DNA from 3 places in the Arthrobacter sp. GW822-FHT05G07 genome. Region 3 is predicted to be linked to each of the others. Evidence: riboswitches for the same ligand, from Rfam matches in the RefSeq annotation. Region 3 holds a riboswitch; each other region holds the start of a gene.
The links. Region 3 has a riboswitch for thiamine pyrophosphate ahead of thiD (bifunctional hydroxymethylpyrimidine kinase/phosphomethylpyrimidine kinase). Riboswitches for the same ligand answer to the same signal wherever they lie in the genome.

Region 1 (3,272 bases), on a different contig from region 3:
TCGCTCAGGTGCTGCTGGAGGAAGCGCTGCGGCGGCAAGGCCACATTATCCATCACTACATTCTTGCCATCCCACTGCCAGAGTTCACGCGGCTTGTCGTAGTAAAGCTCGATTCCATTACCTTCGGGGTCAGTGAAGTAGAACGCTTCGCTGACCAGGTGGTCGGCGCTGCCCGCGAACGCCCGGGGCTCATATTCAGCGGCCGTGGCGATGGTTGCGGCCAGTGAGGGCTGATCCTGGAACAGGATGGCTGTGTGGAACAGGCCAGCCTCCCCCCGCCCCGGTATCTGCAAGCCAACCGCCGGCGCAAGATGGACAACGGGCTTACCTACGCGTCCCAAATAGAGCCCGCCATCCTGCTCGGCCACGACGTCCAGCCCCAGGGCGCGCTGGTAATAGTCACTCATGACCTTCATGTCGCCGACCTTGAGCATGACGGTGCCCATGGTGAGTTCGGCGGGAAGAAGATCCTGGCTGGAGGTGGTGGTCATGTGAAGCTCCCGGTTTTGAGGATGCCGCCTTTCGGTACCCTGCTTACCTTACTAAATTACTTGAAGCTTCAATTTATTCCTAACGTACGATCTCGCCTCGCAGGACGATGTGCTTTAGTTCGAGCACTGTCTCCAGGTGGCGCCGTGGATCGGTACTGCACAGCACGACGTCGGCACTCGCCCCGTCGCTGATGCCGTCGGCTCCCAGCCATGGACGGGCACTCCACGCGGCGGCGTCCAGGACCGCCGCCGGCGGCAGGCCGGCGTCGTGCAGTTCCTTCATTTCGTCGGCAATCCTGCCGTGCTTGATCACGCTGCCGGCGTCGGTGCCTGCATAGATGGAAACACCCGCCTCGAAGGCCTCAAGCACACGCTCACGCCTCCCCTCCCAGAGACGGGTCATATGGTCCGCGTACTCCGGAAACTTCTGCCCGGCCTGGGCTGCTATATCCGGGAAAGTAGCGATGTTTACCAAGGTGGGAACGATCGGCACTGACTGTTCCACCAAGCGGGGAAGGTGTCGCGGCAGGAGACCGGTGGCGTGCTCTATGCAGTCGATATTGGCATCGAGCATGTCGTCGATGGTGTCCTCGGCGAAACAGTGAGCCGTGACCCTGGCACCTTCATCATGCGCGGCCGAAATGGCGTCCCTCACGATCTTCGCCGGGAAAGAGGCAGCGAGATCGCCAACGCCGCGATCGATCCAGTCACCCACCAGCTTTACCCAGCCGTCGCCGTCGCGGGCTTCCTTTCGGACGGTCTCCACGAGGTCGCCGGGCTCAATCTCGTGGCCCAACCCGCGGAGGTAACGTCGGCTCCGCGCGATATGCCGGCCTGACCGGATCAACCGGGGCAAGTCCGATCGCTGCTGTACCCAGCGGGTGTCTGAGGGCGATCCGCAATCGCGGATCAGCAGCGTCCCGGCGACGAGGTCTGCTTGTGCCTGGGCAAGCGTGGCCTGCTCGTCAACCGCTCCTCCAACGCCGAGTCCGATATGGCAGTGTGCGTCAACAAATCCCGGCAGTACCCAGCCATCCAATACCTTGTCCGGCGAGGCAAGGGGACGTTCAAACGTCAGTTTGCCGTCGATGGACCACAGCCCGCGGCGCTCTTCGTCCGCCGAGACGAGCACGGGTCCACTGAATTCGATGATGTTGGCCATGGCAAAAGCGTAGCTGCGGTGGCTAACCAGAGCCTGCTGTACTCATGTGACTGGGAGCCCGCCGGGAGCTGTGGTAGCTTCGTCTACGACCACACGGGAGCCCTTGCAGGGGCTGAGATCGGACTGATGCAGTCTGCGACCGTTGAACCTGTCCGGGTAATGCCGGCGAAGGAAGTGAGTATTCCCTTGAGCACCGCAGAAACACAGCACAGCCCTGTTCAAAATCAGATCAACGCAGGCCAAAACCAGATCAACGCAAGCGAAAACGCTCCTGAGCCCGTCACGCAATCGTTGAAGTCCCACTCGTTGGCGTGGCTGGAAGACCGCGACAACGGCATACAAGTCCCCGTCACGGAGATCGCTTTGGAGCCCTCCCCCAACGGGCAAGCCAATCCCCCTTTGCGGGTGTACCGAACAGCAGGCCCGGGCAGCGATCCGGTGGTGGGGTTGGAGTCGTTCCGTGCACCGTGGATCGAAGCCCGCGGAGACACGGAGGCCTATTCTGGTCGGGAACGAAACCTACTCGACGACGGCAAGTCCGCGGTTCGGCGTGGAGCAGCGTCAGCGGAGTGGAAGGGCGCGCAACCTGTGCCGCGCCGCGCCGTCGAGGGTAGGACCGTCACGCAGATGCACTACGCGAAGCAGGGAGTTGTGACTCCTGAAATGCAGTTCGTCGCGTTGCGGGAAAACTGCGATGTTGACCTTGTCCGCAGCGAAGTTGCCGCGGGAAGAGCGATTATCCCGAACAACATCAACCACCCCGAATCCGAGCCGATGATCATTGGCAAGGCTTTCTTCGTGAAGATCAACGCCAACATCGGAAACTCTGCAGTCACCAGCTCCATCGCCGAGGAGGTGGACAAGCTGCAGTGGGCAGCCCAGTGGGGCGCTGACACAGTGATGGACCTCTCTACGGGAGATGACATCCACACGACGCGCGAATGGATCATCCGCAACTCCCCCGTTCCGATCGGAACAGTCCCTATCTACCAGGCGCTGGAAAAAGTGAACGGCGAGGCCAACAAGCTGACGTGGGAAATCTTCCGCGATACCGTGATCGAGCAATGCGAGCAGGGCGTGGACTACATGACCATCCACGCGGGCGTTCTGCTGAGGTACGTGCCGTTGACCGCCAACCGGGTCACGGGCATCGTGTCCCGCGGCGGTTCGATCATGGCCGGCTGGTGCTTGGCGCACCACCAGGAGAACTTCCTGTACACGCATTTTGACGAGTTGTGCGAAATCTTCGCCAAATACGATGTCGCGTTTTCCCTGGGTGACGGGCTCCGCCCCGGTTCCATCGCCGACGCGAACGACGCCGCGCAGTTCGCCGAGCTGGATACGCTCGCTGAGCTGACACAACGGGCGTGGGAGTTCGACGTGCAGGTCATGGTGGAAGGCCCGGGGCACATTCCCTTCCATCTGGTGCGTGAAAATGTGGAGCGCCAGCAGGAACTGTGCAAGGGTGCGCCGTTCTACACGTTGGGTCCGCTAGTTACCGATATCGCCCCCGGCTATGACCACATCACCTCGGCCATCGGCGCCACGGAAATTGCACGCTACGGCACGGCCATGCTCTGTTATGTGACCCCGAAGGAGCATCTGGGGCTTCCCAACAA
Region 2 (3,272 bases), on a different contig from region 3:
AAGCCGCCGCTTCTCCCCGCCGGACAACGTATACGGGTTGGCGTCCACAAGATGCGTCAGCCGCAACCGCTCCAACAGTTCATCCACGCGTTCCTCGCCATGGCCCAGATGCTTCGGACCGAACATGAGTTCATCCAGGACCTTGCCCGTGACGAACTGATGCTCCGGCTCCTGGAACACCGTCCCGATGCGGGCGATCAGCTGCTCCGCCTTCCACTTGTACGGGTCAATGCCCGCGCCTTCGGAAAGCTCGACGGCGGCACTCACCTTGCCGTCCACAGGCGCCAAAAGGCCGGCCAACGTGAGCGCGAACGTGGACTTGCCCGCACCGTTTGGGCCCGTAATGGTCAGTGCCTGGCCAGCTCTTACCTGCGCACTGATGCCCGTTTGCACCGGCATGGGCGGGATGGTTTTGAACCCTTTGCGCCGTGGCTTTTCACGGGAAACAGAAAGGTCCTGGGCTGCGAGGAGAAGCTGCGCGGTGTCGGGCTCATTGTGCCGCCCCCGGGTTGCCGGGACGTACCCGGGCACCCAGACGCCTGCCGACATGAGCATAGTGCGGGCCTCGGAAAGGACCTGGTCCGGAGGGCCGTCCAAGAGGACGCCGCCCGTGACCCGCCCGGCCCCTGCGGCCGTGCTGGACCCTGCGGCCGATCCCGGCTGCAGGACCACGATCCGGTCCACCAGGTCCTTCCACACAGAGACGCGGTGTTCCACCACAACCAGCGTGGCGCCGGTCTTGTCCAGGCAGCGCCCAACAGCATCCCGGACCTCGAGCACACCTGCCGGGTCCAGGTTGGCTGTTGGTTCGTCCAGAAGGATCAGGCCGGGGCGCATGGCCAAAATGCCCGCAAGCGCGAGGCGCTGCTTCTGGCCGCCGGAGAGCGCCGCCGTCGGGTGATCCAACGCCAGGCCGCCACCCGCAGCGGTACGCAACCCGACGTCGTCGAGCGCTTCATGGACGCGGGACCAGATTTCGTCCCGCGGAACTGCAAGGTTCTCCGCGCCGAAGGCGACGTCGTCGCCAACCCGCGACAAGACCACCTGCGTTTCCGGATCCTGCTGCATCAGTCCGGCACGGCCACGCTGCTCGCGGGGCGCGACGCCGTCGATCAGCAGGGAGCCGGTCTCATCCGAGTCGTCTTCCTCATCCCCCAGCACCCCGGCGAGGGCGTGCAGGAGGGTCGACTTGCCGGCGCCCGAAGGGCCCAGCAGCAGAACCAGTTCCCCCGGTTCGATCCGAAGGTCCAGGCCTTGAATGGCAGGCTGGGCCCGGCCGGCATGCCGCCATCCCCAGCCCTCGGCGGAGATGGCGGCAGGCCGGACCGTGCCGCTTTGCGTGGCGGACATCAGTTGAAGACTGGCTCCGAAGCGGCCTTGCGCGAGGCGAAGGAGCTCAGCACCCCGGTCTTGGCGAGGCCGCGCGTCGCAACCCAGGAGAGGGCGCCGGCGATGATGGCACCGGAGATCGTGGTGAAGGTGATGTAGGCCAGCTTGTCGATGGCCTCGTAGGCGATGTTCCAACCCCATGGCAGGAAGGAGTCGTTCAGGCCGCAGAAGAGGCCCGCGCCGGCGCCCGCAAGGAGCGCGGTGGGCAGGTTGAACTTCTTGTACCTGAAGGCGGCGAAGATGAGCTCGGCGCCCAGGCCCTGCAAAACGCCGGATATCAGCACCGTGGTGCCGTACTGCGAGCCCATGATGAGCTCACCGGTGGCGGCGACGGCTTCGCAGAACAGCGCAGCACCGGGCTTGCGGATAATGAGCATTCCCAGGACCGCGGGAATCATCCAGCCACCGGCAATCAAGCCTGTGAGCGGCGGATACGTCGCGTTCATGGGGATGGATACCAGTGCCGCGCCCTGGGACCATGCCCAGAAGATCACGCCGCCGGCGATGGCGATAAGAGCCGCCACAACGATGTCTACAACGCGCCAGTTATAACTGGCCTTCTTCACGTTTACCGTGGTCATTTCTGCCTCCTGAGGTTACAGGAGGGGAAAGTGCTCCCCGGATCCCGGGTCCGGCTCGCGCCGTCCGCATCCGGACACTCTGAGAAGCTCGACTCCCTTGCGCCGGTACTAACCGGATCAGGTTCGAGGGTCTGCGGCTGTCCGCACTCTCAGCGCCCTCGCGTCTCCTGCATCTCTGCAGAGTCCGACGGCGGCGCTCCCCTGTCGTTATCAAATCTGCCCTGATGGGCTGGTTCAGTTTACACCTGAGTCCGTGGCGGGCGCTGCGGTCCAGTCACAATCGGCTTCCCGTCCTTGAGGTGCCCGTTGCCACGCGCGTTGCGAGGCCCGCTCTGCACCCTTCCCCCGCGCCATTCCCTGCACACCAGGCCTAACAACGAGACGGGGGTGCGTTGCGAGGCCCGCTCTGCACCCCTCCCCCACGCCATTCCCTGCACACAAGGCCTAACAACGAGACGGGGGTGCGTTGCGAGGCCCGCTCTGCACCCTTCCCCCGCGCCATTCCCTGCACACCAGGCCTAACAACGAGACGGGGGTGCGTATTGCGAGGCCCGCTCTGCACCCTTCCCCCACGCCATTCCCTGCACACCAGGCCCCACAACAGGACCTGAGAGAATGAATCAGCAGACTTCACCGCGGCAAAGGGGCACATTTCATGACGGACATCTCCGGCTCGGGACTTACAGACACCAACGCCGTGGCGGAACCCCGCCTGGCAGCGAGCGTCATCCTGCTCCGCGACGCCTCGGACGGCCTCGAAGCCTTCGTCCAACACAGGGTGAGCACCATGGACTTTGCCGCCGGAATGGTGGTCTTCCCTGGCGGACGCGTCGATGCCGCCGATCAGAGCGGGTGGGACTACCCGGCGGAGCTGCTTCAACGCCACGCAGCCGACTGGAACCAGAGCTCCCTGAGCGCGGATCCGGGAGCAGCAGCGAAGAACGCCGGGACGGTACTCGCTGCCGCCATCCGCGAGGTTCAGGAGGAGGCCGGACTCACCATCGATGCCTCCGACCTCCGCCCGTGGGCCAACTGGATCACCCCCACGGACATGCCCAAACGCTTCGACACGTTCTTCTACGTTGCCAAGCCCTCTCCGGGAGCCACGCCGCAGCACCAAACCACGGAAGCCTGGCAATCACTGTGGATGCCGGTGGCGGACATTCTTGAAGCGGAAGCCGCAGGCACGTTGAAACTGATGCCGCCCACCTATTACCTGCTCAAAGAAATCGCCGGACTCGGAACCGTGGACGCTGTCTGGTCGGCCGAACACCCAGTCGTTCCAGTACTTGCGCCGGTTGG
Region 3 (3,272 bases):
CTTGAAAAGTGGACCAAGGACCAGGACATTTTCGCTGCCTGGCGCATCGACGAGCAGATCCACAAGGCGCTGGAGCGTAAGGTCTTCCTGCCGTCCGGTGGTTCGTTGGTCATCGACCGCACCGAGGCCATGACCGTGGTGGACGTCAACACCGGTAAGTTCACCGGCAGCGGCGGAAACCTCGAAGAAACGGTGACCAAGAACAACCTTGAAGCGGCTGAGGAAGTGGTTCGCCAGCTCCGTCTGCGCGACATCGGCGGCATTATCGTCATCGACTTCATCGACATGGTCCTGGAATCCAACCGCGATCTCGTCCTGCGACGCATGGTCGAGTGCCTTGGCCGCGACCGTACCAAGCACCAGGTGGCCGAAGTGACGTCGCTGGGCTTGGTCCAGATGACACGCAAGCGTATGGGTACCGGCCTCCTTGAGGTCTTCGGTGAGCAGTGCGAGCATTGCGCCGGCAGGGGCGTTGTCACCCACGACGAGCCCGTTGAACACCGCCGCGCCAACGTGGTTGCCGCCGAGCACCACCGCCCGCACGCCGAGGCACAGCAGCCTGCAGCGCGGACGGAACGCAAGCGCCGCCGCGGCAAGGGTGGGGGACAGGCCATCGCCGAAGCCCCCGCGCAGGTCCATACGACGACGTCCGCCCCGGCTGCACCTTCGGCTCCGGTCGAAGCACAGGATCCCGCCCGGCAAGCCAAGGCTGAGGCAACCCGGGCTGCCCTGGCGACGATTGCCGCTGCAGCGCACGCCGCCCACCTGCACGACGACGAAGTTCACCGCGCAGAGGAGCAGGCAAGGGCGGCGGGCCACGAGCCGGCCGTTAGCCCCGCATCCGGTACCGCCGCCAGCGGCGAAGCCGGAGCAACTGCCCGCGAAGCAGAAAAAAGGGAAGCAGCAGTCCAGGAAGCAAGGTCTACTCCCGTCCTGCGTTTCGGCGGCGAAGAAGTAGCACTGCCGTTCGTTGAGCACCACGAGGAACCGCAGGCCGCCAAGCCTGCCATGAGCCTGGACCTCCTGGCCGAGGCGTTCTCGCACCTCGGCGCTGCTCCGGCACCTGCGGAAGAAGCCGCGCCGGTGGTCGTGCCGGAGCCTGCTGATGCCCCGAAGGCTGATGTGCCGGCCCGTGCCGAAAAAGCTCCCGAGGCTGTTCAGGCTACGAGTAGTCGTCGTGGCCGCCGCAACCGGAGTGCCAGCCGGGCCCAAGGCGCGGCCAATGAAACCAGCGTCGAGCACCATGAGGTGACGGCCTCGGCCCCCCGAGGCTCGGCCCATGAGGCCAAGGTGCCCGCGGAACAAGCCAAGAAGGCATCAACCGACGAGCCCATCATCCTCGGAGTTGGAGTTCCTGCCTCCGAGCTCTAAATCCGGACAGCAACAGCTGAGAGGGCCCTGCACAATCTGCCAACGGCGGACTGTGCAGGGCCTTTCTTGTCCGCGCAGGCCACGCATTCCATGCATCCGTGGTCACATCCCGGTCGCGACGTGGTCCGGTTCCCGCGCCACGTCGCTTCCCGGCTAGGCTTGGGGACTGACACGGGGTGCCGGGCGTTGGGCCAGGCTGAGATCCAGACCCGTTGAACCTGTCCGGTTAGCACCGGCGAAGGGATGTCCTCATGACTGCATCACCATATTCAGCTGTGTACCCACTCGACGCTCCGAACTCGGGCCGGGCAACCCCACGCGTACTGAGTATTGCCGGCTCGGACCCTTCCGGCGGCGCGGGAATTCAGGCGGACCTGAAGAGCATCGCAGCACTCGGCGGTTACGGAATGGCTGCCATCACGGCTCTCACCGCACAAAACACCATGGGGGTCATCGCCGTCCATGTCCCTCCCGCGCAGTTCCTCCGACAGCAACTGGACGCCATCAGCAGCGACATCACCATTGATGCCGTCAAGATCGGAATGCTCGGCGATGCGACCGTCATAGACGAGGTCCGCGGCTGGATTGAAGAGGTGCGTCCCGCCGTCGTGGTCCTGGACCCGGTGATGGTGGCCACCAGTGGCGACCGGCTCCTGCGCGAGTCAGCGGAGAAGGCTTTGCGTTCGCTGCTGCCTCTGGCCGACCTGATCACCCCGAACCTTCCGGAACTTGCCATGTTGCTGGGGGAGCCGGAGGCAACAGAATGGGAATCGGCGCTGGACCAAGGCAAACGGCTGGCAGCGGAGTACGGAAACACGGTCCTGGTCAAGGGTGGCCACCTGCCTGGTCCGGTATGTCCTGATGCACTGGTGAACACCAGTGGGATGCTGTCACGGGACGTGATCGAGATAACAGGTCCCCGGGTCGAAACGCGGAACAGCCACGGAACCGGGTGCTCCTTGTCGTCCGCCTTGGCTACAGTCCAGGCACGCACGGGTGACTGGGAAGTTTCACTGCAGGAAGCGAAGTCTTGGTTACTGGGGGCTTTGACAACCTCTGAGGCCCTCGAGGTGGGGCAGGGGAACGGGCCCGTGCATCACTTCCACCACCTCCAGCAGGCATCCAAGCCGGGCGCCTTCGCTGCGACCTTGTGGAAGGAAGCCGGTCCAGAGCTCGAATCCATTTACGGGCTTCCGTTCATTCAAGGACTTCAATCGGGCGAACTCCCGGAACGTGACTTCAACTACTACCTCGCCCAAGATGCGATCTACCTCAATGGGTACTCCAGGGTGTTGGCGCGTGCGGGGGCCCTGGCCCCCACGGAGGAAGAGCAGTTGTTCTGGGCCAAGGCATCACAGCAGTGCCTGGAAGTTGAATCGGAGCTGCACAGGAACTGGCTGAGCACCAGGGAGGCCTCCACGGCCACCGGCCCGGTCACCAAGTCCTATGTGGATCATCTACTGGCAAAGTCGGCTTCCGGCAGCTACGCGGTGGTGCTCGCGGCGATCCTGCCCTGTTACTGGTTGTACGCGGAGGTGGGTCGGCAGCTTCATGCATCGTATGTAGACGCCGGAGCCCCCGCAGATCACGCCTATGCCGAGTGGCTGAAGACCTACGCCGACGAGGACTTCGCTGCCGCAACCCGGAAAGCGATCAATTTCACGGATGCTGCGGCCATTGCGGGTTCGGAGATGGAGCGGGCCGCCATGATGGACGCTTTCATCCAGTCCTGCCGTTATGAGACGGCGTTTTTTGATGCTCCGCGGTTGTTTGCGCAGCCTTCCATCGGCCGCGGCTAGCCCGCTACCACGGATGCATTTGCGGGCAACTGCGGAGACACGTCAGCGCGTCGTTGCCTGAATCGCGTTAATCTCGCCGAAAACCTGTAGGCTGTATGGGCA

Region 1: linked by a shared signal. The riboswitch ahead of thiC (phosphomethylpyrimidine synthase ThiC) and the one ahead of thiD (bifunctional hydroxymethylpyrimidine kinase/phosphomethylpyrimidine kinase) in region 3 are both predicted to bind thiamine pyrophosphate.
Region 2: linked by a shared signal. The riboswitch ahead of AC1RJY_RS08840 (ECF transporter S component) and the one ahead of thiD (bifunctional hydroxymethylpyrimidine kinase/phosphomethylpyrimidine kinase) in region 3 are both predicted to bind thiamine pyrophosphate.

Annotation. Positions count from the first base shown of each region.
Region 1 covers NZ_JBXALT010000003.1:438,503-441,774, reverse strand. The annotation lists gene AC1RJY_RS07150 (VOC family protein) at 1-491, opposite strand, end outside; gene AC1RJY_RS07145 (amidohydrolase family protein) at 571-1,653, opposite strand; TPP riboswitch at 1,737-1,844, shown strand; gene thiC (phosphomethylpyrimidine synthase ThiC) at 1,840-3,272, shown strand, end outside.
Region 2 covers NZ_JBXALT010000004.1:319,148-322,419, forward strand. The annotation lists gene AC1RJY_RS08835 (ABC transporter ATP-binding protein) at 1-1,350, opposite strand, end outside; gene AC1RJY_RS08840 (ECF transporter S component) at 1,350-1,970, opposite strand; TPP riboswitch at 2,047-2,183, opposite strand; gene AC1RJY_RS08845 (NUDIX hydrolase) at 2,626-3,272, shown strand, end outside.
Region 3 covers NZ_JBXALT010000005.1:63,730-67,001, forward strand. The annotation lists gene AC1RJY_RS09540 (Rne/Rng family ribonuclease) at 1-1,371, shown strand, start outside; TPP riboswitch at 1,534-1,632, shown strand; gene thiD (bifunctional hydroxymethylpyrimidine kinase/phosphomethylpyrimidine kinase) at 1,623-3,170, shown strand.